One region of the Mesorhizobium sp. M1182 genome, then DNA from elsewhere that is predicted to be linked to it. Evidence: predicted binding sites of a transcription regulator. Region 1 holds the regulator's gene; each other region holds the start of a gene.
The links. Region 1 encodes LexA, which represses DNA repair genes until DNA is damaged. Its sites were predicted from a motif close to TGTTCNNNNTGTGTTCNG; they were not measured.
Positions count from the first base shown of each region.

Region 2: NKH33_RS01325 (PA0069 family radical SAM protein) is a predicted target of LexA. The motif match lies at 1,958-1,975, and genes of this name have one in related genera.
Region 3: NKH33_RS20675 (single-stranded DNA-binding protein) is a predicted target of LexA. The motif match lies at 1,768-1,785, and genes of this name have one in related genera.
Region 4: dinB (DNA polymerase IV) is a predicted target of LexA. The motif match lies at 5,389-5,406, and genes of this name have one in related genera.

Region 1 covers NZ_JAMYMD010000008.1:14,764-22,085, reverse strand. Annotated here, with positions in the region: gene moaC (cyclic pyranopterin monophosphate synthase MoaC) at 1-314, shown strand, start outside; gene NKH33_RS12045 (molybdopterin molybdotransferase MoeA) at 314-1,519, shown strand; gene NKH33_RS12040 (hormone-sensitive lipase) at 1,527-2,357, opposite strand; gene kynU (kynureninase) at 2,453-3,700, opposite strand; gene lexA (transcriptional repressor LexA) at 4,148-4,882, shown strand; partial or broken gene NKH33_RS12025 (ComEC/Rec2 family competence protein) at 4,876-7,322, opposite strand, start outside.
Region 2 covers NZ_JAMYMD010000001.1:282,007-289,328, reverse strand. Annotated here, with positions in the region: gene rnhB (ribonuclease HII) at 1-561, opposite strand, end outside; gene NKH33_RS01325 (PA0069 family radical SAM protein) at 729-1,883, opposite strand; gene NKH33_RS01320 (glycosyltransferase) at 2,035-2,538, shown strand; gene NKH33_RS01315 (phytanoyl-CoA dioxygenase family protein) at 2,729-3,703, shown strand; gene moaB (molybdenum cofactor biosynthesis protein B) at 3,734-4,276, opposite strand; gene NKH33_RS01305 (4-(cytidine 5'-diphospho)-2-C-methyl-D-erythritol kinase) at 4,263-5,165, opposite strand; gene NKH33_RS01300 (membrane protein) at 5,192-5,377, opposite strand; gene NKH33_RS01295 (S49 family peptidase) at 5,459-6,316, opposite strand; gene NKH33_RS01290 (tRNA1(Val) (adenine(37)-N6)-methyltransferase) at 6,404-7,204, opposite strand; gene NKH33_RS01285 (putative signal transducing protein) at 7,204-7,322, opposite strand, start outside.
Region 3 covers NZ_JAMYMD010000018.1:61,594-68,915, forward strand. Annotated here, with positions in the region: gene NKH33_RS20665 (MarC family protein) at 1-597, shown strand, start outside; gene NKH33_RS20670 (OsmC family protein) at 606-1,031, opposite strand; gene NKH33_RS20675 (single-stranded DNA-binding protein) at 1,154-1,666, opposite strand; gene NKH33_RS20680 (cupin domain-containing protein) at 1,875-2,264, shown strand; gene NKH33_RS20685 (ArsR/SmtB family transcription factor) at 2,347-2,661, shown strand; gene NKH33_RS20690 (SRPBCC family protein) at 2,658-3,182, shown strand; gene NKH33_RS20695 (ATP-dependent Clp protease proteolytic subunit) at 3,209-3,814, shown strand; gene NKH33_RS20700 (hypothetical protein) at 3,811-4,209, shown strand; gene uvrA (excinuclease ABC subunit UvrA) at 4,906-7,322, shown strand, end outside.
Region 4 covers NZ_JAMYMD010000010.1:70,145-77,466, reverse strand. Annotated here, with positions in the region: gene NKH33_RS14690 (hypothetical protein) at 112-423, shown strand; gene NKH33_RS14685 (sigma-70 family RNA polymerase sigma factor) at 468-1,343, shown strand; gene NKH33_RS14680 (sulfite oxidase) at 1,532-2,689, opposite strand; gene NKH33_RS14675 (hypothetical protein) at 3,282-3,926, opposite strand; gene dinB (DNA polymerase IV) at 4,095-5,336, opposite strand; gene ybiA (riboflavin biosynthesis intermediates N-glycosidase) at 5,468-6,016, opposite strand; gene NKH33_RS14660 (GNAT family N-acetyltransferase) at 6,115-6,573, opposite strand; gene NKH33_RS14655 (hypothetical protein) at 6,647-7,015, opposite strand; gene NKH33_RS14650 (hypothetical protein) at 7,199-7,322, shown strand, end outside.

The DNA of each region.
Region 1 (7,322 bases):
TGGCGGCCAAGAAGACGCATGAACTGATCCCGCTTTGCCATCCGCTGCTGCTGACCAGGATATCTGTCGATATCGAGGCGGACGCCGCGCTGCCCGGCCTGAAGGTGACAGCATTGACCCGCGTCACCGGCAAGACCGGCGTTGAGATGGAGGCTCTGAGTGCCGTCTCGGTCGCTTGCCTGACCATCTACGACATGGCCAAGGCGGTCGACCGCGCCATGGTCATCTCCGGCATAAGGCTGGTTGAAAAGACCGGCGGCAAATCCGGCGACTACAAGATCACCGGAGACGGGGCCACCGAGGCAGGCCGATAATGGCGCTGGTCCCAGTTGCCGAGGCGCTCGAGCGCCTGCTGGACGGCGCAGCAGCGCTGCCGGGCGAACGCGTCGCACTGCTGGATGCCGCCGACCGCGTGCTGGCGGAGCCGGTTGTGGCGCTCCGCACCCAGCCGCCGTTCAACGCCTCCGCCATGGACGGCTATGCCGTGCGGGCGGCCGATATCGCGTCCGTACCGGCAAGGCTTTCGGTGGTCGGCATGGCGCCGGCCGGACGCGGCTTTGCCGGAACGGTGCAGCAGCGGCAGGCCGTGCGCATCTTTACCGGCGCGCCGCTTCCCGAAGGCGCCGACACTATCGTCATCCAGGAGAACGTCCGCGATCTCGGTGGCGGCAGCGTCGAAGTGACGGAACGGACGGTGCAGGGGCGCAACATCCGCCGCCTCGGGCTCGATTTCGCCAAGGGCGATGTCCTGCTGCCCAAAGGCCGCCTGCTCGACCCGGCGGCCTTGTCGCTGGCGGCATCGGCCAATCACCCCGAGGTGCGCGTGGTCAAACGGCCGCTGGTCGCCATCATCGCCACCGGCGACGAATTACTGCCGCCGGGCAGCGATCTTGGCCCCGACCAGATCATCTCCTCCAACGCCTATGGTGTCGCCGCTGCCGCACAGTCGGTCGGTGCGCGCGCGCTCGACCTTGGCATCGCGCCGGACCGCAGGGAGGCGATCGCTGCGCTGGTTGAAAAGGCCGTGAAGGCTGGCGCGAACGTCATCGTCACGCTGGGCGGTGCCTCGGTCGGTGACCACGACTTCGTCCATGACGTGCTGACCGGGCAAGGCATGACGCTCGATTTCTGGAAGATCGCCATGCGGCCGGGCAAGCCACTGATGTTCGGGCGGCTGGGAGACATTCGCTGCATCGGCCTGCCCGGCAATCCGGTGGCAAGCCTGGTCTGCACTCAGCTCTTCCTGAAGCCGCTGCTGGCGCGGCTCGGCGGCCGCGCCTTTCAGCAGGATATACGTCGGGCACGGCTCGGTGCCGCCATGCCGGCCAATGATCTCAGGCAAGATTATGTGCGGGCTGTTGTCATAGATGACGCCGGTACGCCCGTGGCGACGCCGTTCGGCATCCAGGACTCCTCGATGCTGAAAATCCTGGCCGATGCCAACGGGCTGATCGTTCGCGCGCCGTTCGCGCCTGCCGCGGCGGCGGGCTCCCCCTGCGACGTGCTGATGTTACGCTGAACCTGCCTCACTCCGAAATCAAGGTCCGGGTCAGCGGATGGTCTGGATCGGCCAAACCGTCGATGATGTTGAAATGATGCCGGTCAGGTTCGACCACCGAGCTGGTCGCGGAACCCAGGCCGATCCAGATGTTGGCCAGCAACGCGCTCTGACGCAGGAATTCGGCGCGCTCGCCGCCGCCGGCCCAGCAGGTCAGGCGGGCCTTGTCCATCGGGCGCAGCAGCACCGGACTTTCGGCCTGCGCCTCGGCCTCATCGATCGCCAGCGTCTCGTTCATGCCGGTGCGCATGATCGGGCGCAAATCGTGCACCCCCGAGATCGACACCACATGACGAACGCGCCGGACCACTTCGGTCGCCAGCGGCGTCGTCGCCGTAACCATCCGGCTAACAAGATGGCCGCCGGCCGAGTGCCCGGTCAGCATCAGCGGCCCTGCAACCATCGCCGCCGCCTTGCCGATCGCCGCGCCGACCTCCTTGACGATGCCGCCAATGCGTATCTGCGGACAGAGCGTGTAGGACGGCATCGCCACCGCATAGCCGCGATCAACAGGGCCAGCGGCAAGATGCGACCAGAAATTCTTGTCGAATTCCATCCAGTAGCCGCCATGAACGAACACCACGAGTCCCTTAGGCTTGATGGCCGGCAGGAAAAGATCGAGCCGGTTGCGTGGGTTGTCGCCATAGGCCATGTCGAGCCGCGCCCTGCCCTCGGTCGAAAGCACGTCGCGGAAAACCCGCGCGGGCTCGATCCAGGCCGCCGGCCAGCGATCGCTGCCGGCTATGTTGGCGCCGTTGGCATAGGCGTTGTCCCAATCGGCAATGTGACGTTCGAACACCCTGCGCCCTCCCTGGCATATGGCCCTGCAGCGTAGCCGTAAGCATCGCGCGGCGCGTCGTCGCCAGCCTCACGATTCCAGCTCTCGCATCAATCTCAAGTGACAGCTGCTTTGATGGCGAAGCGCGCATCCTTCCACGCACCGGTGTGCAGGATGTCCTCAAGCACTTTGACGGCCTGCCAGACATCGGCATAGCCGACATAGAGCGGGGTGAAGCCGAAGCGCATGGTCGATGGCGCGCGAAAATCGCCGATCACGCCACGTTCGATCAGCGCGCGCATGACCTGGTAGCCATGCTCATGCATGAATGAAATCTGGCTGCCGCGTTTTTCCCCATCGCGCGTGCTTTCGAGCGTGAGCCCGTAAGTGCCGCACTTTGCCTCGACAAGCTCGATGAACAGATCCGCCAGCGCGATGCTCTTCTTGCGCACCGCCGTCATGTCGACATCGTTCCAGATGTCGAGCGCGCCCTTCAGCGTGCGCATCGACAGGACCGGCTGCGTGCCGCACAGAAACCGGCGGATGCCGGTGCCGGCCGCATAGCCTGGCTCGAAGGCGAAGGGCCGTGCATGGCCCCACCAGCCGGTGAGCGGCTGCTGGATGTCGGAAAGATGCCGCTCAGCCGCATAGATGAAGGCAGGCGCGCCCGGGCCGCCATTCAGATATTTGTAGGTGCAGCCAACGGCAAAATCGGCGTTTGCCTTGTCGAGCTCGACTGGCATCGCGCCGGCGGTGTGGCAGAGATCCCAGACGATCATCGCCCCGGCTTCCTGAGCCCTGCGCGTCAGCGCCGGCATGTCGCGCAGTTCGCCCGACCTATAGTTGACGTGGTTGACCAGCACCACAGCGGTGCGTTCGTCGATCAGCTCTTCGATGGTCGGCGCGTCGACTCCCGAGAGGCGCAGCAGCGTATCTTTTCGCGTCGAAACCACACCCTCGGCCATGTAGAGGTCCGTCGGAAAACTATCGCCCTCGGCGACGATGACCTGCCGCTCCGGTCGCATGGCCATGGCGGCGTGCAGCAGCTTGTAGATGTTGACCGATGTCGTGTCGCAGACCACTGTCTGGCCGGCCGCGGCCCCGATCAGGCGCCCGAGCTGGTCGCCAAGTTCAAGCGGCATGTTGAACCAGCCGGCCGTGTTCCATGCGCGGATGAGATCATGCGACCATTCTTCGGTCGCGGCCTTGTGCAGTTCATCGAAAGCGGCACGTGAAGCAGCTCCTAGCGAATTGCCGTCGAGATAGATCACTCCTTGCGGCAACACAAAGCGGTCGCGCATCGCGCGCAGCGGATCCGCGGCATCCATCGCCTTTATGGCCACGAGATCGGGAATTCCTGTCATGATTTGTCTGCTCCCCCAAGATCCAACGCAACGCCGGACACGCATCGACTGTTCTTCCATTACTTGGTTGCGCGCAGCAAGGCTCCACCGGCGAGAAGCAGCCTGACCAGGCGGTGGAAACCGGGACTTAACCCGAGGTTGGCGTTTTGAGTTCGTTTCGTTCACGGTGCATTGACCAAACCGCACAGTCGATACGGGTTCAATTCCGTGCCTTTTGCCGACCGACGGCCGATGCCAGTGCCGCCTTCTAGGAGGCCAGAAGGGCGCAAACGAAAGCAGAATCAAGGCGATGAGGCTCGCGGCGGTGAAAATGCGTTACGCCGGTAGGGGACGTCGTTTGTTTCCCGAGCCTTAACGCATTCATTAAACTTTAAACAGTTGCGGAACACAACTGGAACAGATAGTGTTTGTTCTGGGTTTGTTTTTCTGATTCTGTTGGGGGTCGCTATGCTGACACGCAAACAACACGAACTGCTTATGTTCATCCACGAAAGGTTGAAGGAAAGCGGTATCCCGCCTTCATTCGACGAGATGAAGGAAGCGCTCGACCTGGCTTCCAAATCCGGAATCCACCGGCTGATTACGGCGCTGGAGGAGCGCGGCTTCATTCGCCGTTTGCCCAACCGGGCCCGTGCGCTGGAGGTGCTACGCCTGCCTGACTCGATCGCCCCCGGCCTCAATGCGGCACGCAAGTTCTCGCCGAGTGTCATCCAGGGCAGCCTTGGGCAAGGCGCCCCTCGGCAGGGCAAGCCGACATCGTCGCGCGTGCCCGCAGCCGGAAATGACGACGATGTCGTCGCCGCCGTTTCGATCCCGGTAATGGGCCGCATCGCTGCCGGTGTGCCGATCGACGCCATCCAGCACCAGACGCATTCGATTTCGGTGCCGCCGGATATGATCATGGGCGGCGAGCATTATGCGCTCGAGGTCAAAGGCGATTCGATGATCGAGGCCGGCATTTTCGACGGCGACACGGTGATCATCCGCAATGCCGATACGGCGAGCCCCGGTGAGATCGTGGTGGCACTGGTCGACGAGGAGGAAGCGACGCTGAAGCGGTTCCGCCGCAAGGGCGCCTCGATCGCCCTGGAAGCCGCCAATCCGGCCTACGAGACGCGCATCTTCGGACCAGACAGGGTCAAGGTGCAGGGCAAGCTCGTCGGACTGATCCGCCGCTACTGAGTTCCGCCCTTGGCGCCGGCTTTGGGATTGTCGGCCCTGCGGTATGGCGGCAGGCCCCGTGCCGCGCGTGAAAATTTCCGTTGCACGTGCCAGGGCCGGTATGATTTTTCGACGGCGAAGCGGATCTCGGCGCGTGTTGCCGCTTGTGGATCGAAATAGACGGCGGCACTTCCCGCGCGCGCCAGTTGCCGTTTGGTGACGACGAGGACCAGCCGGTCGTAGTAGCAGGGGTTATGGGCGGTGGCGTCGTCGATGACGATCAAGCTGGCAAAGGCGCAGGCTGGCCGCGCAGTATCGCGGTCCGTGGCTTGCGCGATGATCGCGCCGGATGGATGCCTGGCAAGGCAGAGGCCGTCCGTGCAAATGAACGGCATGCCCGGCGGCAGGTCGGCCGGATCGGCAATGTCGAATTGCGGGTCGTTCTTTCCAGGGGTTTCCGGCGCGACGATGGCCTCCGATGTGAGCGCGCGTTTCCAGTTGTCGATGGTGAACTCATTCGGGCGTGCCCGGTTGACCGCGAGTTCACCGCTGCCGATCGACAGCGCGACCAGCCGTGCGTCCTCCGAGACCAATACGTCGGGTATGCGTGTCTGCGTTGTCGTCAGCAAGCCGGCGAGCGCAAAAGGAAGTGCCGCCAGCCGCAACCACGTCGTCGCCATGCTGGCAATGACGAGGGCGATCGTCACCAGAAGGACGGATCTCAGCGAAATCAGCCCGACCGCATCGATCGGCGAGCGCTCCGAGATCCACCCGGACAGGGCGATCATCGCCGTCAGCCCCTTGCCCATGACATAGAGGAAAGGGCCATCCGCACCGAACGGCATCGCCAGCGCGCTGAGAACGGCGAAGGGCATGACGACCAGTGAGACGATGGGCATGATGGCCAGATTGGCGAACAGGCGAGCGGCGCCACGCGCTGGAAATGCCATATGGCGAAAAGCGCCGTGGCGCTCCCTGCAATGATCGAGGTCATCGCCAGACCGCACATGCCCAGCAGGACCTTTCGAGTGGCAAGGCGTAGCGGCGACTGCCGCGGCGGCGGCGTGGTGGCCCTCCCGGCGCGGTAATCGGACCAGCCTGCATAGGCGCCGACAAGGGCCGCCGTCGCGGCGAAGGACATCTGGAAACTCGGACCGACCACCTCGTGCGGCGACACCAGGATGACCGCGATGGCCGAGATCGCCAGGTTGCGCATGGTGAGCGCGGCCCGGTCGACCAGCACGGCGATAAGCATCACCGCCAGCATGATGAAGCTGCGTTCGGCCGCCACGACAATGCCGGAAAAGACGAGGTAGGCCGCAATCGAAAAAAGCGCGGCGGCCGCGGCATACTTCTTGACCGGCCGTCGCGATGAGAAATCGGGAAACAGCGCAAAGGCACCCCGCAGCAGCGCCATGATGGTGCCGGCGACCAACGCCATATGCAGCCCCGAGATAGAGATGATGTGGTAGATGCCGGTGCGCCGCATCGCTTCGTTGATCTCCTCGGGAATGCCGGCGCGCACGCCGACGATCAGCGCAGCAGCAATCTCGCCCTCGGCACCGCCGATGCGGCTGCGGATATGGTCGGCGATGGATTCGCGCGCGTCTTCGATCGCGGAAGAAAGCTGCGCGGCAAGCGGCATGCTGCCCGACGACACGACTTTCGGATTGCCGAGAAAAAAGCCGCTGCCGCCGATACCGGCGAAATAGCTGTCGAACGAGAAATCATAGCTGTCGGGCCGCACCGGGCCGGTCGGCGGCAGCAGCCGCACATAGCCGGTGATCTCGGAACCGGCGGTCAGCTCAGCCGGTATCTTCATCGCCGAAACGCGGACCCGTTCCGGCATGTAGCGCAGTGTCGGCCTGGCCGTTGAGATCACATCGATTGTCAGCCTGATGCGGCCGCTCGCCATGGGCTCGTACGATACAACGCGACCCGTCAGCCGCGTCGAGATTTCGGAGCCGAGCATATGCGTTCCGACACGCCATGTCTCGAACTTGGCGGCAAGTACGCCAAGCGCGCAGAGCAGCGCCACCATGAAGCACAGGCGCGTCCTGGGCCATGACCGCGAGACGACGGCACAAAGGGTCGCGAGGAGCGCGATTGCGATCGGCTGTGGAAAGGCCGGCTCCACCGACAGCCCGAAATAAACGACCACCCCGCATGCGAGGAACACCGGCACCAGCAGGAAGGCGATGCCGCGGTCGAGTTCCAGACCGGCCGCCGTGGTTACGCTGTTGCGGATACGGGACGGTGACGGGAGGCGGAAACGCCTGGGCAGGCGTACGATGGGCTCGCCCGCGGGCACGAGAACCGTTGCTGGGTCGCTGGCCGGCAGCGACGGAGCATCGAAGCGCGGAGCAGGTAGCAATGCCGGTGCCGGCAGGACAGGCGGGGGAGCGGCAAACAGCAAGCGTTCGCTGACGTCGCTGCCAACGTCCTCGCCCTCGCCCGCACC
Region 2 (7,322 bases), on a different contig from region 1:
GCCCATATGCAGCTCGAAGCCGTAACGCGCATGATGGCTGCCGCAGCCGCACATCATGCGGTCGCGCATCACCTTGGCGACGATCGAGGCTGCGGCGATCGACTGCGAGCGCTGGTCGCCCTTGATCAGTGCTTTGCCCTCGCAGGGCAGGCCGGGCGGCACGTCGCGGCCGTCGGCCAGTGCCAGCTTCGGCCGGATTGACAGGCCGGCCACGGCACGGCGCATCGCCTCCAGGCTGGCCTTGAGGATGTTGGAGGCATCGATGCCTTCGGCGCTGACCGAGGCCATCGATACGGCGAGCGCGGAGCCGAGGATTTTCAGGAACAGCGCCTCACGCTGCAAATGCGTCAGCCGCTTGGAATCGTCGAGGCCGTCGGGGATGTTGGCGGGATCGAGCACCACCGCTGCCGCCACCACCGGCCCGGCGAGCGGGCCGCGGCCGGCCTCGTCCATCCCCGCCACCGGCCAAAGGCCTTCGGCCATCGCCCTCGTCTCGAACGAGAAGTCGGGTTTCTCGACGATTTCGAAGAGAAGCGGAGAATCGGAACGCGGGCGAGCCATGGTGCGGCGAGGTTCGCATCGGCTCCGATTCTCCGCAAGTCCCCTCCGGGTCGGGCGGGGCACCGGACCAGGAGGGGGCTACCGTCTGCAAGCCCGGGGACAGGACAGGCCGGACGGGATTTTTCGCCTGCTGCGGCCGCTTCAAGCGGCTGGCGCGAGACGCTTTGTCACAGCAGCATCAGCTGCTCGGTAGCCTTGGCGGCGGGGATGAACTGGTCGGTCCTCAGCGAGCGCCGCTCGGCGTTGAGGCCGAGCCGTTTGGCAGCGATCTCGAAACGCCGGCCGATCTGCCAGGCATAGGGGCCGGAGCCTTTCATGCGCTTGCCCCATTCCGAATCGTAGTCCTTGCCGTCGCGCATCGAACGGATCAGCGACATGACGTGGCGATAACGATCGGGATAATGGCGCAGCAGCCAGTCCTTGAAGATCGGCGCGACCTCCAGCGGCAGGCGCAGCAGCACATAGCCGGCTTCACGTGCCCCCGCTGCCTGCGCCGAATCGAGGATGCGCTCCATCTCCGGGTCGGTCAGTCCGGGGATGATCGGCGCAACCATCACCGAGGCCGGAATGCCGGCGTCTGAAAGCTGCCTGATCGCGTCCAGCCGCTTGGTCGGCGTCGACGCGCGTGGCTCCATGGTGCGCGCCAGCATGCGGTCAAGCGTCGTCACCGACAACGCCACCTTGGCCAGCCCGCGTTCGGCCATGCGCGACAGAATGTCGATGTCACGCGTCACCAGCGCCGATTTGGTGACGATGCCGACCGGATGGCCGCGCGCCTCCAGCACTTCGAGGATCTCGCGCATGATCCGGTATTGCTTCTCGATCGGCTGGTAGGGATCGGTGTTGGTGCCGATGGCGATGGTGCGCGGCTGGTAATTATCCCTGGACAATTCCTTGTCGAGCAGCCGCGCCGCATCCGGCTTGGCAAACAGCTTCGATTCGAAATCCAGCCCCGGCGACAGCCCCATGAAGCTGTGCGTCGGCCGCGCGAAACAATAGACGCAGCCATGTTCGCAGCCACGATAGGGGTTGATCGAGCGGTCGAAGGAGATGTCGGGCGATTCGTTGCGCGTGATGATGGTGCGCGGCTTCTCGACCTGTACCTCGGTCTTGAACGGCGGCAGCTCCTCCAGCGAATTCCATCCATCGTCGAACACATGCCGGCTGACCGGCTCGAAACGGCCGGACGGATTGATGCCCGCCGACCTGCCGCGGTTGCGGTCCGGACGGACACGCATGCCGCTCTGCTCGATCATCGCATTCGCCATTTCGGCCCTGCCAGCGCCGAAGGCTGCAATATCGGCACGCACGATCTGTTCCATCTTGGCCCTTTCCCAGGGACTGTCCGCCCGCTGTCGAATCGCTCTGCTCATGAATGTATTCCTATCGTATCGATGAGAACAAAGCAAGAACTTTCTCGCGGTGCGCCGCAAAAACTGGCGCTGCCCACCGCTTTCCGCTATTCGGCTAAACATGCTCAGCGTCCTGATCGAAACCCTGAATGACGAGGAGGGCCTTGCCCGCACGCTCGCCTCGCTGATCGGCGGCGCGGTCGAAGGCGTGGTGCGCGACGTTCTCGTCTGCGACACCGGCTCGACCGATCAGACGCACCGCGTCGCCGAACATGCCGGCTGCCACTATGTCAGCGGCGGCATCGCCGCCGGCATCAGGCAGGCCAAGGGCGACTGGCTGCTTTTGCTGGAACCGGGCGCTCGGCTGGGGGAGGGCTGGATCGACGAGGTCGTCGCCCATACCGCCAGGCAAACCATGGCGGCGCGGTTCTCGCGGGCACGCGGCAGCCGCGCGCCGTTCCTGTCGCGCGTCTTTGCCGGAAATCGCGCTCTCGCCGAAGGCCTGGTGATCAGCAAGCGTCAGGCCGCGGCGCTGTCAAAGAACGCCCGCAGCGCCGAAGCGATCGCCCGCGGCCTGGCGACCAGGAGGCTCCACGCCGAGATCTGGGTCGCGCCGCGGAAGTGACGGCTTACCGTCCCGGTTATGGGAACTCCGCCCAGACAAATTTTCTGGCGGGTCGTCGCTTATTGTGCATTGCACAAAATCTGGCCGGGGGTTACCATTTCCGGCGATACGGGCGAATGGGTTTGGGGTGTGCCGGAGCGGTGACGACGACTGTCGTCGATGCTGTTCCCTCGATATTTTGAGGACCCCGATGACCCTTTCAAGCCCTGACAAGTCCGGCGCCGCAAGCCTCGAGGCGATCGCACGAAACGGCGGCATGCTGCGCCGCATCGCCGCCCGCATCCCGACCTATCTTTCCGACCTTCGCGAGAATCCGGCATGGCTGCCGATGTTCATGCTGGCCCGCACCATGCCGGCGCGGCGCCTGCACTGGCGCGGTGCGAAGCCGGTTCCACCGGCGCGCAATGTCGGTGAAACGATGTTCGCCGGCGTCGATCGCGATGCCGTCGTCGGCGCCCTGCGGACGGAGGGGCTCTATTCGGGCCTGATGCTGCCGGCCGCCATCCATGAGGAGATCGCCCGCTTCGCCGAGCGCACGCCATGCTTCGGCAATTTCGACCGCCGGCTGGAATTCCTGCCCGAAAAACACACCGATGCCGAAAAGCATTTCAGCCGCCCGCTGCTCAGCGGTCACTATTTCGAACGGGTCCTCGACTGCAACGCTGCGGTCGCCGTGCAGCGCGATCCGCTGCTTCTCGATATCGCAGCGCACTATCTCGGCAGCCAGGCCAAGCTGATCACCACCCGCGTCTGGTGGAGCTTTCCGACCGGTGGCGTCTCGGACGCCGACAAGAACATGGCCTCGCTCGGCAAATACCATTTCGACCTCGACGACTGGCGCATGCTGAAATTCTTTTTCTACCTGGTGCCGGTCGACGCCGACACTGGGCCGCATGTCTATGTCCGCGGCTCCCACAACCGCCGCATCCTGAAGCATCAGCTGACGCTGCTGGTCGGCCATTCGGCGGAAGAGGTGCTGGGCGTCTACGGCGAGCAGAGCCCGGTCACGCTGACCGGGCCGGCCGGCCTCGGCTTTGTCGAGGATCCGTTCGGCTTCCATATGGGCACCGTGCCGACGCGCACGCCGCGGCTGATGATGGAAGTCGGCTTCGGCGTCTCGCCGCCGTCGCGCCGGCGTTTTCACGGCGAGCCGGTCATTCGCTAAACCGAGGTCGCTTGGCTGATACCTCGGTTCTCAGCCGCGCCGCAAATGCTCGTCCAGCCGCGGCATGATCTCGACGAAGTTGCAGGGCATGTGCCGATAGTCGAGCTGCGGCTTCAAGATGCCGTCCCAGGCGTCCTTGCAGGCGCCGGGCGAGCCCGGCAGCACGAAAACGAAGGTGGCGTTGACGACGCCGCCGGTTGCCCGGCTCTGGATCGTCGAAGTGCCGATCTTGTCGTAGGAGATGCGGTGGAACACTTCGGAAAAGCCGTCCATGCGCTTTTCGAAGATCGGCTCCAGCGCTTCCGGCGTCACGTCGCGGCCGGTGAAGCCGGTGCCGCCGGTGGTGATGACGACATCGATCGCTTCGTCCCTTGACCAACCCAGGACCTTGTCGCGGATCTTGTAGCGGTCGTCGGTGACGATGTCGCGGGCGGCCAGGACATGGCCGGCCTCGGCAATGCGGTCGGCCAGCGTCTGCCCGGATTTGTCGTCGGCGAGGCTGCGCGTATCGGAAACGGTCAGTACCGCGATGCGCACGGGAACGAAGGGGCGGCTCTCGTCAATCCTGGCCATGGGCGTCAGCCTCCGATGTCACGCTTCGCGTCGCCGCGACAAACCAGTCGGGATGGCGGCCGCGGATATCGACGGCCGCGCGCTTGGCCACATTGCCGGTCTCGAACAGCCCGAAGCAGGTGGCGCCTGAACCGGACATCCTGGCAAAACCGGCTCCGGCCTTGTTGAGCACGGAAAGCGCCTTGCCGATGGCGGGCTGGATTGCGCGCGCCGCAGGCTCGAGATCGTTGCGGGTGATCTCCAGCCAGTTGCGGATGCTGTGGAAGTCGAGGTTGCGCGGCAGCGGCGGCAGCCCCGCATTGTCGCGGCGGCCAAGCGCCTCGAACACGTCGGCCGTCGAGACGGCAGTGCCGGGATTGACGAGCACCAGACCCAGCGCCGGGAAACCCGGCACGAGCGTCAGCTCGTCGCCGATGCCGCGGGCTATCAGCGGCTTGGCTGCGAGGCACATCGGCACGTCGGCGCCGAGTGACAGGCCGATCCGCGCCAGTTCGGCATCGCCGATGTCGAGCCTCCAGGTCCGGACCAGGGCGCGCAGCACAGCCGCCGCATCGCTCGACCCGCCGCCGACACCGGACGCGACCGGCAGGTTCTTTTCGAGCCTGATGGCGACAGCCGGTGCGTGCTGGGGACCGGCCTCGCGCCGCAGTGCATCGCGCGCTCTCACCACCAGATTATTGTCGTCGACCGGCACCGCGGAGGCGTATTTGCCGGACATGGAAAACCCATCGCTGTCGGCAAGTTCCGTTTCGATGCGGTCGCCGAAGCGCGTGAACACAGCCAGGCTTTCGATCGTGTGATAGCCGTCGGCGCGCTGGCCGGTGACGTGCAGCGCGAGATTTATCTTGGCGTGCGCATGCGAAACCCGGATGCCGGCCTCGGCGTTCACTGGCTCGGCCGCGAGGGGGACGACGGTCAATCCTTGGCCAGACGGTATTCGCCGGTCTTCGGGTCCTTGACCAATGTTCCCATTGTACCGTTGGCGGCCTGCTTTTCGGTACGCCGCACCTTGGCGGTCACACGCTCGGCTTCCCTGACGAAGGAGCGGTAGCCGAAATAGGCGGCAATGCCGACGACGGCGAAGAAAATGATCTGCGGCATGTCAAACTCCTCCCTCGCAAAGCCGGCAAGGCCGCCGGTCGGGTCGGTTGATGATTAATGCTAGACGCTTTCACCGGCTTTTCAAAGCCCGAAGCGCGCCCACAGCGCGCGCTCTTCCGCCGCATCGATGACGCCGCTTGCCGCGGCGGCGGCGACATCGGGCGCCGAAAAGCTCGAGCCGAACAGGCCGAAGCGGCCGAACAGGCCGCGCGGCGCGGTGATCAGCTTGAGCTGGGTTTTCGGCCCGAAACGGCTCTTCAGCACGCTGCGCATGTCGCCGAGCGCATCGACCAGCCCGAGTTCAAGCCCCTTCTTGGCCGTCCAGAACAGGCCGGTGAACAGGTCGGGATCGTCCTTGAGCTTGCTGCCGCGCCTGTCCTTGACGAGGTCGATGAAGGTCTCGTGGACCTCCAGTTGCAGCGCCTTCAGGCGCTCGACGTCCTCCTTCTTTTCCGGCTTGAACGGGTCGAGCACCGCCTTGTTCTGGCCGGCGGTGTGGACGCGGCGCTCGATACCGATCTTCTTCAACAGCTCCGGAAAGCCGAACGAGGCCGACACCACGCCGATCGAGCCGACGATGGAGGACGGGTCGGCAAAGATCTCGTCGCCGGCGACCGCAATCATGTAGCCGCCCGACGCCGCCACGTCCTCGACGAAAACCAGGACCTTCTTGTTCTTCTCGCTCGCCAGGTCGCGGATGCGCCTGAAGATCAGCCGCGACTGCACCGGCGAGCCGCCTGGCGAATTGATCGAGATGGCGACCGCCGGCGCGTCGAAGGAAAACAGCTTTTCGAGAAGGCCGGCGGTGGAAGCGAGCGACAGGCTCGGCCGGAACTGGCCGCCGCCGGGCATGATCGTGCCGTGCAGCCGGATGACCGGAATGGTGACGACGGCGGAGCGCCAGGATTTCGGCAGCAGGCGGTTGAAAAGGCGTTTCACGAGGGGGCGGTCTCCGGTCGATTTGCTTGAGGCATGTAGGAATTCGCCGGCCAACGGCAATGCCGTCACCCCGGCAATCAGAATGGATCAGTCTCCGAACAGCGACGCCAGCCCGTTATTGATCAGCTCTGCCCGCTCCGAAGGGCCATTGCCTGAATAGGCATGCAGCATCACCGGTGGTTGGATCGACAGTTTGCCGCGTGCGCCGAGTGCTGCCCGGACGACGATGCGGATCGCCGCCGCTTCGGGGCGAGGATGGACGGCCAGCATCTCGGCATCGCCGAAGCGGCCGGCGATGGCATCGAGGATGGCGCCGAGCTGTTCCGGCCGGGCGATGACGGCCAGCCCGCCGCCCGGTCTGACCACCGCGGCCGCGCTGCGGATCCAGCTGTCGAACAGCCCATCCTCCGAGACATGCGCGGCCTTTCTCAGCGGATCGGGCGTCGCGCGATCCTCGGCGGCATTGAACGGCGGGTTCATGATGACGAAATCGAAGCTGTTGTCCTCAAGTCCGGCGGCCGTTCGCGCCCGGCCCGACAGCGCGACATCGGCGACGAGCACCGAGGCGCGGTCGCTGAGATGCGCATTGCCGGGATGGGCAAGCGTGGTGGTGGCGAAGGCCGCCATTTCCGGGGAACGCTCGACGAGCACGGCCGCGGCCCCGGGGCAGCGCGACAGGACCGCCAGGCCGGCCGCACCAGCGCCCGCGCCAAAATCGGCAAGCCGCCCGGCGAAGGAGGACGGCACGGCAGCCGCCAGCATCATCGCATCCATGCCGGCGCGGTGGCCTGCCTTTCTCGGCTGAACCAGCCAGAAGCGACCGCGATGAAAGGCATCGACCGTATGAGCCGGCATGTCCGGGACAAGGGCAGCGGGCGACGCGGACATTATTTTTGGCGGATCTCGTTGGCGATGCCGGCATCCGTCAGGATGCGCCGCGCCGCATCGGCCTTGTCGGCGTCCACCATGACACGGCGGGGCAGGATGCCGATCGAGCCGTCGAGGA
Region 3 (7,322 bases), on a different contig from region 1:
GTCACCATACTGGTGACGATCGATCCGCCCGGCCTGGCGCCGCTCTTCCTCGCCGTGACCCGCGGCATGAACCGCGAGGAGCGCAACCAGGTCTCCGTGCGCGCCTCGGTCATCGCCTTCCTGGTAATGGCGTTGTTCGCAATCGCCGGCGCGTCGATCCTGTCAGTCTTCGGCATCACTCTGCCGGCCTTCCGCGTCGCCGGCGGCTTTCTGCTGTTCTTCATCGCCTTCGAAATGGTGTTCGAGCGCCGGCAGGACCGCAAGGAGAAGATCGGCGACGTCGCCATCACCAGGGACATGATCCACAACATCGCCGCCTTTCCGCTGGCGATCCCGCTCATTGCCGGTCCCGGCGCGATTTCGGCGACCGTCCTGCTCTCAAGCTCGTTTCAGGGTTTGGGTGCGCAGACAGCCCTTGTCGGCATCATCGCCATCTGCCTCGTCATCACCTACCTGGTGTTCGTGCTGTCAGAGCGCATCGACCGTATCCTCGGCCAAACCGGCCGTTCGATCCTGACAAGGCTGCTCGGCGTCATCCTGGCGGCGCTCGCCGTACAGTTCGTCGCCGACGGCATCAAGGCGCTGATGGCGACGTAGGAACAGCCCTACTTCGCTGTCGTTTCAATGACTTCGAAGTCGTGGGTAATCTCGGCAGTCTTGGCCATCATTGCCGAGGCCGAGCAGTATTTCTCGATCGAAAGCCCGATCGCCCGCTTCACCTTGGCGTGTGATAGCGCCCGGCCCTTGACGACAAAATGCATGTGAATGCGGGTGAACACCCTGGGATCGGCTTCTGCACGGTCGGCATCGAGTTCGACCACGCAATCTTCGACCGCCTCGCGCCCCTTTTCGAGGATATGGACCACGTCATAGGCCGAGCAGCCGCCAGTGCCGATCAGCACCAGTTCCATTGGGCTCGGCCCCGGCGTCTTGCCCTCCGGCCCGAACGCAGTGCCTAGCACCAGCTTGTGCCCATTGGCGGACTCGCCAACGAAAGTGCGCTCCTCGACCCATTTGACCCTTGCCTTCACCTGATACGTCCTTTCACCGCTCAAACGCACAACGTCCCGAAAATCCAAGACAGATTTTCGGGACGCCATTTCGTGGCCAAGGTGCCGGCGCTTTTCGCCGCAAGGGCAGTCCGCCCGAGAAATCAGAACGGGATTTCGTCGTCCAGCTCGCGCGACGAACCACCGCCGCCGCCCTTGTTGGCGCCACCGCGATTGAAACTTTCGCCCGGGCCGGACTGGCCGAAATCGGAACCGCGGCTCGCACCACCACCGGCATAGTTGCCGACCTGGCCGCCGCCCTCGCCCCGCGCATCGAGCATCTGCAGCTCGCCGCGGAATTTCTGCAACACGATTTCGGTCGTATAGCGGTCATTGCCGGTCTGGTCCTGCCATTTGCGCGTCTGCAGCTGGCCCTCGACATAGACCTTCATGCCCTTCTTCAGATACTGCTCGGCCACCTTGGCGATCTGGTCGTTGAAGATCACGACATTGTGCCACTCGGTCTTTTCCTTGCGCTCTCCGGACGTCTTGTCGCGCCAGCTTTCCGACGTCGCGATGCGGATGTTGACGACCGGGTCACCCGAATTCAGGCGGCGGATTTCAGGGTCCGCCCCGAGGTTGCCCACCAGAATGACCTTGTTGACGCTACCCGCCATGATACTTCTCCGCGCTCATCCGAAACCGAATTTTTGTCGCCGCACCTTACAGGCTATGGACAATCCCTGCCTGCCGTCGCTGCCTTTTCCCACAAGGTTTTTGTTCTCTTTTCGTTCTATAGGAGAGGCCCTGCACTGTCAATAGTTGTCAGTAAGAAGTAGTGTCTTGGCGTCGAATTTCCACAGACCATGGGATCGAGGCGAACGCATGAAGATGGTTGCGCATAACGATCAGCCGCAAGAAGAGTGGCGGACGGGAGTAAAGACCCGCATGCATGTCTCTGCCCGCAACGGCGCAACTCAACTTTGCATGTTTGAACAATGGGTCGAACCCACCGTTGGCGCCCCGACACATTGGCACCCGGTCGAGGAAGTACTTACCGTCATCGCTGGCAGGGCCGAGATGTGGATCGACGAAGAGCATCTCGTCTTGACTGCCGGACAGTCGCTTGTTGTCGCCGCGTACAGGCAACATGGCTTCCGAAACGTCGGCTCCGAATTGCTTCATATTCATGCTGTGCTCGCGTCACCAGTTTTCGAGGCGACGTTCAACGGATCCCCCGACATGGTGAGACGCTGGCTTCCAGCGAGTTTGTAAAACCTCGCCTGTCTTAAAAAATACCGCCTGTCTTAAAAAACACGGCTTGCCAAACCGATAAGTATTGACTTATGCTTTCGGCATGATCGAAGCAGACATTTTTCGGGCACTAGCGGATCCAACGCGTCGCGCCGTCTATGAGCGGCTCGCCGACGGCGAGATGACGGTGTCGGAACTGCGCACTGGCATACCGGTATCGCAGCCGGCGGTATCGCAACATCTCGCAGTGCTGCGCGGCGCCGGCCTCGTGGTCGAGCGCCGGGCCGGTCGCAACGCCTATTACCGCGTCGATCCGAAGGGGCTTGCGCCACTGCTCGGCTGGATCGAACGCTACCGTGCGTTCTGGCCAGAGCGCATCGAAAGGCTCAAGACGGTTTTGAAGGACATGGACCAATGACCAACCGAGGCAAAGAACGCGCCGAAATGGCCGCAGACAAGATCGAGTTCGAGTGCGAGCTGCCCGAACCGCCGGAACAGGTGTGGCGGGCGCTGACGGTGCCGGACCTGCTCGCGGCCTGGATGATGCCGAACGACATCAAGCCCGAAATCGGCAACCGCTTTGCCTTTAAAGCGCCGAATGCGCCGATCGAGTGCGAAATCCTCGACGCGGATCCCGGACGGCTGCTGCGCTATTCCTGGCGGGAGCGGCCGGCGCCCGGCGATACGCAGGTGCCGCCCGGCGGTCCCCTGGACAGCGCAATGAACGACAGCCCAGTGGACAGCATCGTCACCTTTACGCTCGACCGCACCGTTTCCGGCGGCACGCATCTGCGCATCGTCCATGATGGTTTTGCTCGGGCAGCAGTGCCGGAGATCGCGATGGCAGGCGCCGGTTGCCGGCTTTCCTTTGACGCGCGCACTCCCAGGCACAAGCAGATCGCCGCAAACACCCCGCGCCTCTTCCTGCGCGCGGCCTGAACGACAACAGTCAACGGAGACAACCGATGAGCGGCCTTGCCAATCTGGTGCCGATGGTGATCGAGCAGTCGAGCCGCGGCGAACGTGCCTTCGACATATTTTCGCGGCTGCTGCGCGAGCGCATCGTCTTCATCAACGGCCCAATCGATGACGGCACCTCAGCGCTGGTCTGCGCCCAGCTTCTGTCGTTGGAATCCGACAATCCCGACAAGGAGGTCTCGCTCTACATCAACTCGCCGGGCGGCGTGGTGACCAGCGGTTTCGCGATCTACGATACGATGCAGTATATCAGTTGCCCGGTCTCCACGGTTTGTATGGGCTTCGCCGCCTCGATGGCCTCGTTCCTTTTGATGGCCGGCACACCGGGGCGGCGCATCGCGCTACCCAACACCAGCATCGTGCTGCATCAGCCTCTCGGCGGTTTCCAGGGCCAGGCCTCCGATATCCAGCGCCATGCCGAGGGCATCCTTCGCACCAAGCGGCGCATGACCGATCTTTACGCCCGCCATTGCGGCCGCACCTACGAAGAAGTGGAACGCACGCTCGACCGCGACTTTTTCATGACCGCGCAGGAGGCCAAGGATTGGGGCCTCGTCGACCATGTCTTCGACACTCGCAAGCAGGCCGCATGAACGTGCCGGGCCGGCGGACGGAACTGAGGCGATTGAGCGCCCGCAATTTCAGCGCCATCGGTCTGGTCTTGCCGCTATCGCGGCACTATAGTCCGGCGATGACCGCCAGCCGCTCATCCAGCCTGCTATGCCTTGCCATCGCTACCGTTGCCGGCACGAACATGCTGGTGGGTATGGCACTTGCCCAAGATAATTCGACGTCTTCGCAAAAGGGCGCTCTGCCCGGTGTGACCAGCGATTATCGCATCGCCGAGCCAGCGCCGCGGCCTGAGCCTGACGATATGGCTCTAGGCAGCGGCAACGGCACCTTCAAGATTGGCGATACCGACGTTCGGATTTCCGGTAGCATCACCATTGATGTCGCTACCGGCAGGATCAGGCCCTCCAGCCGCTAAGTTCGCCTGGTGTGAACCACAAATATTGCGCTTCAAACGAACAGCCCCGCCATTGCTTTGCAACTGACGGGGCCTTCTTGGATCTGAAATCCAAATTGCCGGGAGTGTACTGCCGGCTTTTTATTTCGGATGCTTCGCGGCGTTCAGCCGACGATCCGACTAGCAGTCTCTGATTGTTGTGGGGATCGGCAGGTCAACGTGGGCAGGTAGCGCTAAACGCCTGACCTGGCTACTTATACCTGCCGCGGCTCCAGCGACACGTGGAGCCTCAAGGAACAATCCGGTGGAGTCATGCCTCTGCTCTCCTTCTGTTCGTTGCGACTGTCGTCGAAGCGCTCATCGCATAACCCGCGGCGTCTCGCAGGCTAGCCCCAGGCCGCGAGGCCATCGAAAGACGGCCGGCTTCGTTGACAATTGGATTCTGCCCCCATGACGCGGGGACGTCAACCTTGAATAGCCGGGTTGCCGAAAAATGTGATCGCGAGACGCTTTGTGAAGCCGGCCTCACGGGCAGCTTTTGTCAGGAGCGTGTTCGGCCTTTGTTCTTTCCGCTTGCCCGTTCGCGCGAAAGGCGGTTAAACGCTTTGGTCGAGAGTTGTGGCGTCTCTCGAAAAGGCGGCGAAATTACCTACATAGGGGGTGGTCGGGAAAACCCGCCCATCCCACGAATTCCAGATTCTGAGGCGGCGACCGGCGATGGCCGACCATAAATATCTCTCCATTCGCGGGGCACGCGAACACAATCTGAAGAATGTCGATCTCGACCTGCCGCGTGACAGCCTGATCGTCATGACCGGCCTGTCGGGGTCGGGCAAGTCGTCGCTTGCCTTCGACACCATCTACGCCGAGGGCCAGCGCCGCTATGTCGAGAGCCTTTCGGCCTATGCACGGCAATTCCTCGAAATGATGCAGAAGCCGGACGTCGACCAGATCGACGGCCTGTCGCCGGCCATCTCCATCGAGCAGAAGACCACCTCGAAGAACCCTCGTTCGACGGTCGGCACCGTCACCGAGATCTACGATTATATGCGGCTTTTGTTCGCCCGCGTCGGTGTACCCTATTCGCCGGCCACCGGCCTGCCGATCGAGAGCCAGACGGTCTCGCAGATGGTCGACCGGGTGCTTGCGGTCGAGGAAGGCACCCGGCTGTTCATTCTGGCGCCGATGGTGCGCGGCCGCAAAGGCGAGTACCGCAAGGAACTGCTGGAGCTGCAGAAGAAGGGTTTTCAGCGCGTCAAGGTCGATGGCGTCTTCTATGAGATCGCAGACGTGCCGGCGCTGGACAAGAAGTACAAGCACGACATCGACGTCGTCGTCGACCGCATCGTCGTGCGCGGCGATCTGGCGACGCGGCTCGCCGATTCCATCGAGACCGCGCTGAAGCTGGCCGACGGGCTGGCGGTGGCGGAATTTGCCGACAAGCCGCTCGACGCCAGCCAGACCGGCGAGGATTCGGTCAACAAATCGAAGAACGAGACGCATGAACGCATGCTGTTCTCGGAAAAGTTCGCCTGCCCGGTGTCCGGCTTCACCATTCCCGAGATCGAGCCCAGGCTGTTCTCCTTCAACAATCCGTTCGGCGCCTGCCCGACCTGCGACGGGCTCGGCAGCCAACGCGCCATTGATGCCAGCCTGGTCGTGCCCGACGAGAATGTCTCGCTGCGCGCCGGCGCCGTCAGCCCTTGGGCGAAGTCGAGCTCGCCCTATTATGCGCAGACGCTGGAAGCGCTGGGCGTCGCCTATGGCTTCAAGCTCGGCGACAAGTTCAAGGATTTGAGCGAGGAGGCAAGGCAAGCCGTCCTGCACGGCACCGGCGAGCGCGAAATCACCTTCCATTACGATGACGGCCTGCGCTCCTACAAGACGACGAAAACCTTCGAGGGCGTCATCCCCAACCTCGAGCGCCGCTGGAAGGAAACGGAATCCGCCTGGATGCGCGAGGAGATCGAGCGCTTCATGTCGGCCACGCCCTGCCCGGCCTGCCGCGGCTATCGGCTGAAGCCCGAGGCGCTCGCGGTCAAGATCGCCGGCAAGCACATTGGCGAGGTCACCGAGCTGTCCATCCGCAAGGCCGACCAGTGGTTCACCGATCTGCCCGCTTCGCTCAACGACAAGCAGAACGAGATTGCGGTGCGCGTGCTCAAGGAAATCCGAGAGCGGCTGCGCTTCCTCAACGATGTCGGTCTCGACTATCTGACGCTGTCGCGCAACTCCGGCACGCTTTCAGGCGGTGAGAGCCAGCGCATCCGTCTTGCCTCGCAGATCGGCTCCGGCCTGACCGGCGTACTTTACGTGCTGGACGAGCCGTCGATCGGTCTGCACCAGCGCGACAACGCCCGCCTGCTCGACACGCTGAAGCATCTGCGCGACATCGGCAACACGGTCATCGTCGTCGAGCACGACGAGGACGCCATCCTGCATGCCGACTATGTCGTCGATATCGGCCCGGCTGCCGGCATTCATGGCGGCCACATCATCGCCCAGGGCACGCCGCAGCAGATCATGGCGACGCCCGCTTCGATCACCGGCAAATACCTGTCGGGCGAGCTCGAAGTGGCGACGCCGGCACGGCGCCGCGAGGCCAAGAAGAACCGCCGGCTGAAGGTCGTCGGCGCGCGCGGCAACAACCTGAAGAACGTCACCGCCGAAATCCCGCTCGGCACGTTTACCGCCGTCACCGGCGTATCCGGCGGCGGCAAGTCGACCTTCCTGATCGAGACCCTGTTCAAGGCGGCGTCGCGCCGCATCATGGGCTCGCGCGAGCATCCGGCCGAGCACGACCGCATCGAGGGGTTGGAATTCCTCGACAAGGTCATCGACATCGACCAGTCGCCGATCGGGCGCACCCCGCGTTCCAACCCTGCCACCTATACCGGCGCCTTCACGCCGATTCGCGACTGGTTCGCCGGCCTGCCGGAGGCCAAGGCGCGCGGCTACCAGCCGGGGCGCTTCTCGTTCAACGTCAAGGGCGGCCGCTGCGAGGCCTGCCAGGGCGACGGCGTCATCAAGATCGAGATGCACTTCCTGCCCGACGTCTACGTCACCTGCGACGTCTGCCACGGCAAGCGTTACAACCGCGAAACGCTGGACGTGCTGTTCAAGGGCAAGTCGAT
Region 4 (7,322 bases), on a different contig from region 1:
CCGCCCACGCGGGAAAGACGATGCGGGCAACCGAAAAGATTCGTCGGCAAGGAGAATCTTTTCAGCGCAGCCGGTCGTCCTTCGTTCATACCAACCAGTCAGGAGACGACGATGGACTACGCGCTCATTCGATACGGTGTGAACCAAGCCGACCTGGCAGATAACCGCGTGCTGGTCGAAAAAGTATTTGAAGCGCTGGGCGAGGCGGCACCGCCGACGATGTGCTATCTTGTGCTCGAGCTGGACGACGGCTCGTTCGTCCACATCGTCGGCCAGGACGGCGATTCGTCGGCGCTGACCGGGCTTGCCGCCTTCAAGGCATTTGCGGAAAACCACGCCCAGCGCCGTTCGACCCCGGCAATGCGATCGCCTGTCAAAGTCATCGGCAACTATCGTATGCTGGCGGATCAGAAAGCCGGGTAGCGCCCGCCATGCCGCTCGCGCAGAAATGGGACGCTACGCCGAAAATGAACAGGGCGACTTTGGAGGTGATGCTCGTCGGGTTGCGGCCAAGGCTGCATCGCTACTGCGCGCGTATGGCCGGCTCGGTGATCGACGGCGAGGACATCGTCCAGGAGGTCCTGATCAAGGCGCTGCAGGCGATCGACGGGGGTGCGATCGTCGAACGTCCCGAGCAATGGCTGTTTCGCATAGCCCACAATGCCGCGCAGGATCATCTGCGGCGGCGCAATCGGGAAAGGTCGCGCATGACCGAGGCCGACATGAGCGTGATCGAGGATCCCTCCGGCAGCGCCGACAGCCGGCTCGCCGCCCAGACCGGCCTGCGCTCCTTCATGCAGCTTTCGGTGCCGCAGCGCAGCGCCGTGATCCTGGTCGACGTGCTCGGGCTCAGCCTGCATGAGACCTGCGAAGTCACCGGCGCGACGCTCGCCGCCACCAAGGCCGCGCTGCATCGCGGGCGGGCGCAGCTCAAGTTGCTGGCGCTGCAGCCCGAACAGGCGCTTGCGCCGAGGCTCGACGCCGATGACGAGCGCCGGCTGCGGCGCTATGTCGACCTGTTCAACGCGCGCGACTTCGACGCGGTCAGGGCACTGATCGCCGAGGACGTGCGGCTCGACGTCGTCAACCGCGTCCGCCTGCGCGGCAAGGCCGAGGTGTCGACCTATTTCGGCAATTATGCCCGTATCAGCGACTGGACATTGTCGCTCGGCTTCGTCGACGACAGGCCGGCGATCCTGATCCGCCACCCGCAAGCGGCCGACGGCGCGGTGCGCGGCTTCATGCTGGTCGAGTGGCGGAACGATCAGGTCATCCAGATCCGCGACTTCCGCTATGCGCCCTGGTGCCTGGTCGACGCGGAGATCAGGGCCGTGGAGGGGTGAGGAGAGCGCTGGAAATGGTGCGAAATGGCGATCAGGCAGCCTCCTGCTGTTTGACCTAAACGCAATTGCCACATGGCAGCACGTTCTTAGAGCGGTTCCGGTTCTCTTAGAACCGGTAACTCGCTCTAACTATCTGTTTTGCCGCATTTATGCGGACGCCACATGACTCCATTTGGCGGCAGAATCCTCTAGCCGATACGCACGCGGCGCGTCACTTGGCCATTGCTTTCCCAGTATGTGTGTTTCTTGGCTATCAAGGGATCGTCCATCGCCGGTTGAATTTGTCCTGTGGTGCTGACCGCGCGCGAGGTCACGGTGTGTTCTCCAGGAGAGGGATTTGCCCAAGCCAGGGACCATATTTGCCAGGCGTGTTCGGCCTCCTCACTGTGGTCAATGGTCGCTGGTGTCCAAGGCCCTTGATCGATTTGCACTTCGACCCGGTCGATCGGCGCCCCCCAGGCTGCCCCAACGATGCGGTAATCTGAATCTTTCCGGGTAACCTTCGCAGGCGCGGACTTTATCAGCGCTCGCCCGACTGACGTCTCGGCCCATACGGTCTCGCCGTTGTGGTCCTCCTCCCGGATGGTGACATAGTCACGGGCCATCAGAAGGCTCATGAACCGCGTATCGCGAACCTCGATGCGCTTTAGCCACTTGACGTTGGCGATCCCGTACCAGCCTGGCGCAATGAGCCGTACCGGGAAGCCATTGGGCGCCGGCAAGGCGGCCCCGTTCATTTCATAGCAGAGGAGATTGTCGGGGTTCATCGCGTCGGCGAGCGACATGCTACGAGCGAAGTTCTGCTGCATCTTGACGTCGCGTATCGGGATCTCGCCTGTGTCGGTACCGAAAAAGACGACCTCGATGCCCTTCTCCAGAACGCCAGCTTCCTCAAGGATCGGGGCGAGCGGCGTCCCTGCCCAGCGAGCATTGCCGATGCCGCCGGTGAAAAAGGGAAACCCGTGGTTGCCCGAGCATTCCACTGTGAAAACGACCTCCTGCCGCGGTCGCGCCCTGATGTCGGCGAGCGTTAACTCGAGGGGCTTCTTGACCAGGCCTCCGATCTCCATCGACCATGTCTTCTCGTCGATCGTTGGTCGGTTGAAATGCGAGATGCTGAAGAACTTGTCGTTTGGCGTTATCCAGCTATCCAAATCCTCCCAGACAAGCTGCTTCTGGATACCCACCGGATCGGGATTTTCGGTCGGCTGATCCAGCCATCGAATAACTTCCTCGTTCGGCCGTGTTGGAAAAGCGTAAGCCCGGCGCGAGGTATAGAGAGCAGCAATTGCGGCAAGAGCCGCGCTTCCTTGAACAAGAAGTTCTCTGCGCTGAAAATCAGGCATGTTGTTTACCTCCCAGTTGATCCGGAACGGGCTGCAACGTGCCTTAGGCCGTAGCCTGATCACGGATAGGCGACACAATGTGAGGTCTGCCCACCCGGAAGTATCCGGGTAGGTCAGATAATCACCGACGCAAGTCAAGCATGTGAAGCGTTGCACGAAACGCCAGCTCGCGTTTCGCATGCTAAGAGTGCGCCTTTGAGAAGGAACTGTCCACAACTTGGACGGGACATGATGATGATTGCAGCATTCCATGCCGATTTCCGGTCCTGCCAAAATCGTTGCTGCTCTGATCGCTGCCGAACGCCCGCTTCTGGGTCATTTCCGGACCTTCGCGGGTTCTCGTCGAACCGGTGTTTCCTGCCGGCCCGTGGGTTGGCCGGGCGGCCGGCATCGCCCTGATTGCCTGGGGCACCGCAACGCTTTTGGTCTGACGACCAGGGCCGCCTCGAATGTCGCATTTGCAGGAGGAGGGCGGGCCCGGGCGGCACATCAGAACCAATCTGCATAACGAGGTGGCCAGCAAGCAGGCCGCCTGGCTCGGGCGCGGCAGATCATTCACACGTGAACCATTCGCCAACCGAGCGGGGACACCCTAATTGGTGGTGACTTGCGTCACCGCCACGCCGGTTATCCTGCCGTTCCCGGCTGTGTAGGTGAGCGTCTGCGTGACCGTGGTGTCCTTCTGGTCGGGAGACGAAGGAGGATAAGAGGCGGCGAAGCCGAAATGGCCGTAACGATCGGGCTTGGCGGCGCCAAATTTCGCGGCCACGTCGCTCAGCGGCGCTCCGACGCCGGGCGTATCGAGTTCAATTGCTGTCAGGCTGGCAGGTGCGCCGGCGCATCCTTCCGGCACCTTGCCTTCCGGGTTCGGCTGCAGGGCGACGGACAGGACACCGTGGTCGGAGCCGCCCATCTCGCCGGAGACGAACCAGAAGATCGACGGCGATCCGCCGGCGTCGGGGCCGGCATAGCAAAGCCAGTGGCGTGAATCTCCGGCGTCGCCTTCATCGTGCATCGCTCCGCCGAAGGCTTTTTCGACATCGGCAAGCGTGGTTTCCTCAAGCTTTATCTCCAGCGGCCCGGCCTTGACCTGCTTGAACAGCGGGCTGGCCACCGGCGAGTTGATATCGCCCAGGGATGGAATCGCCCGGTCCGGGTTGAGCGGCTTGGCCAGCGTCGTTGCATTGGTCACCAGTCCGGCAACGATGAGGGCGAAATATCCGGCGTTCTGTCCCATGCCGATCTCCTGTCGTTCGAAGTGAGGGCGGAAGGATTTGCGAGCGGGTGCTACCCTGTCTGGTTGATACCCAAACCGGTGCACGACGAACTGGTCCCAAGATAAATTCACAACGGCGCAGCCTTCAACGTCATTCCGGCGACTTGGCAACCAAAGTGTAATCGAGGCTCACAGTTCCTTCTCGGCCAGCTCGCGAAATGCGTCGGGAACCGACCGCTGTAGCCCGAGCGCGACCGAGGCGTAGCCCACCGCCTCCCAGCCGAAGCGGTCGCGGATCTTGTCGACGGCGCGGTCCGCGGTCCAGCGCGCCGCGCCCTTGCTGGTGCCGGGGCGGCGGCGGTCGTCGTCGAGCCCGAGCGGCAGTTCCAGTTGCAGGCCGGCATGCTGCTCCAGATGCGATACGGCGATCGCCAGCAGCGAGATTGTCTTTTCGTGCGGATGGTCGATGAGCACCTTGCGCACCAGCGCCTCGGCGATCTCGGCCAGCATGGCGGTTGCCGATATCGGCTGGTCGAGCGTGATCGAGCGCGTCACCGAGCGCAAATCGGCAAAGCGGACGCGAACCGTCACTGTACGGCCGGGCCGGGATTTCGCCCGCAATCTTGTGGCGACCCTGTCGGCCAGATGCAGCAAAGCCGGCACGAAGACCTGCTCCTCGGCCGGTTTTCGGCCAAGCGCCGACTGCGCACCCGCCGAGCGCGCCCGGCGCTGCGTCTCGAGCTTGCGCGGATCGCGGTTCCACGCCAGCGCGTTGAGTTTCTCTCCCGCCGCCGACCCGAGCAGGCGCTCAAGCGCCCCACCATTGGTCTTCGCCAGCTCGCCGATGGTGTTGACGCCGATGCCGGCCAGCCGCTGCCTGGTGACCGGGCCGACGCCCCACATCAGCTCGACCGGCAGGTGGTGCAGGAATTCCAGCTCGTGGCGCGGATCGACCACCACCAGCCCGTCCGGTTTTGCGACCTGTGAGGCGATCTTGGCCAGATGCTTGGTGCGGGCTACGCCGACCGAGATCGGCAGGCCGAGCTCGGCCCGCACGCGGCGGCGGATCTTGCCGGCGATCTCGGCCGGCGAGCCGAACAAATGGGTGCAGCCGGCGACGTCGGCAAAGGCCTCGTCGATCGAAATCCGCTCGACCACCGGCGTGAAATCGCCGAGCACCTTGATTGCCGCATCGCCCAGCCGCTGATAGTCCTTGAAATGGCCGCCGACGAAGACGAGTTGCGGGCAGAGTTCCCGCGCCCGCCGTCCCGGCAGACCGCCGCGCACGCCGAACGCCTTGGCTTCATAGGATGCGGCCAGCACCACGCCGCCGCCGACGGCAATCGGCTTGCCGCGCAAGGCCGGGTCGAGCAACTGTTCGACCGAGGCATAGAAGGCATCCAGATCCGCGTGGAGGATGTTGGCTTCCATCCGGCCCGTTCGCCCGCGGCGGTTCGAACGCCGCATTGTCTCGAGTTGTGATGAGAACATAGAGAGAACATTTTGGGTGGATTGTCAAGCAGCGCGGAGGCGGCCGCAGATGACGAGCGCGCGGCAAATGTTCAGCCGCGCAGCCGATCGCGGGCCTGCATCAGCGCGAATCCCAACAGGTTCTCGCCGCGCCACAGCAGCGGGTTCACCGCCCTCTCGTCATCCGCCGCAAGGCCGATACCCCACACCCGGTCGACAGGGCTCGCCTCGACCAGCACCCGGTCATGCGTCGACAACAGATATTCGCGCAGCGCCGCGTTCTGACGGAACTTCTGAAAGCTCCCTTCAGTCACGATGCGATATTTGTCTGCATCCCATTTGGTGCCATCGAAGCCGCTCACCTGGCGGCCAAGCTGCTTTGCCTGCTTGGGGCTCGCCGCCCTGAGGATTTGTGTTGCCGTCGGAGCATCACCGAACAGTCGTGCCTTCTCGGCCATCATCCAGTGTTCGGCAGTCGGATAGCTCAGGCCATCGACGGTAAAAGGCGCATGCCACCACTGGCTGAAGCACGACGTGCTTATTCGGCCGTCCTTAGACGGCTGATGGCCCCAGAAGAACAGGAACTTCTGCCGGGGCTTTGCGCGAAAGGTTTTCTCAAGCCAGGTTCGGTCGTAAATCATGGGCGGATGGAGCAGGGCGAAAGGCCGGCTTGTCAATGCTCCATCCAGAGTGGGTAGCGAAGATGAGCGGTCGGCGCTGAATGCGATGAAATGCTGATCTACAGCGCCATCTTGTAGCCGAGATGACTGGCGGTGAAGCCGAGGCGCTCGTAAAAAGCGTGCGCCTCCCGTCGACCTTTGTCCGTGGTGAGCTGGACGAAGCTGCAATTGCGCGAACGGCAGGTTTCAATCGCCCATTCGATCATCAGCTTGCCGACGCCGCGCGAGCGCCATTGCCGGACGACGCGAACGCCTTCGATCTGGCCGCGCCAGTCGCCTTTTCTCGAAATGCCTGGAAGGAAGCTGAGCTGCAGCGTTCCGACCACTTGCCCGGCCCCGACGGCCACGGCCAGCAACTGGTTGGGATCGGTATCGATTGCGCTGAAGGCATCGAGATAGGATGGCGCCAGCGGCGTGGACGGGTCTTCCCGGTCTGCGCCGAGCACATCGTCCGCAAGCATTGCAACGATCGCCGGCAGGTCGGGCGCCTGCGCGCGACGGAATTCGATCTCGCTCATCGCGCGGAGACATACGGCGCGGTGTCGGCGATCGCAATATCCGTTTTGACTTGCAAGGGAGGCCCGCGCGCCTTCAGGTGGCCTCGAGCGCCCAGAGGCGGTGGCCGTAGCGGCGGAAGAAGCGGGCGAAGAGGCGCTGCTGCCTGGCGCGGGTGAGGTCGGCGGCGCGCCTTTCCTGTCGCCAGTGCGGCATGTTGCGGAACATCGACAGAAAGCGGGCGGCATCCTCGAGTGCCTCCTCGGCCGACTGTGCCGGGCGGATCGCCGCCAGGAACAGAGCGCGGCTCGGCTTCATCTGGTCAATCGCCGCCTTGCGGTGGCGATGACCCTGGCGTGCCTTGCGGATGCCGTCCTGGCGGATGGCCGCGAAAGCGGCAAGCATGGCCGGGCTGTCGCCGCTATAGCCGCAGGCATGGGCGAACTGGGCTGGGTCCATCGTCATTCCCTTGCTGCCGGCCGGCCGCGGTTCTGTTGCTCGCGCCGATTCCGGTCCTCACCACGTATAAGCATAACTCAAATAAGTGAACAAGTTAAACTTTCACGTTGATGTAAGCGGAACCGACTCGACTCCGCTCCAAAAACCGATAATGTTGCGAACAAAGCAGGAACAACGATGGGGATAACCATGGCATTGGCAGGCAAGGAAGCGACGATCGCCGATGTTGTCTCGATTGCCGTCGAATGCATCGACTGCGGCCGCAACAGGTGGTGGAAGCCGGCCGAGCTCAAGCGGCATGGGGTGATGCCGG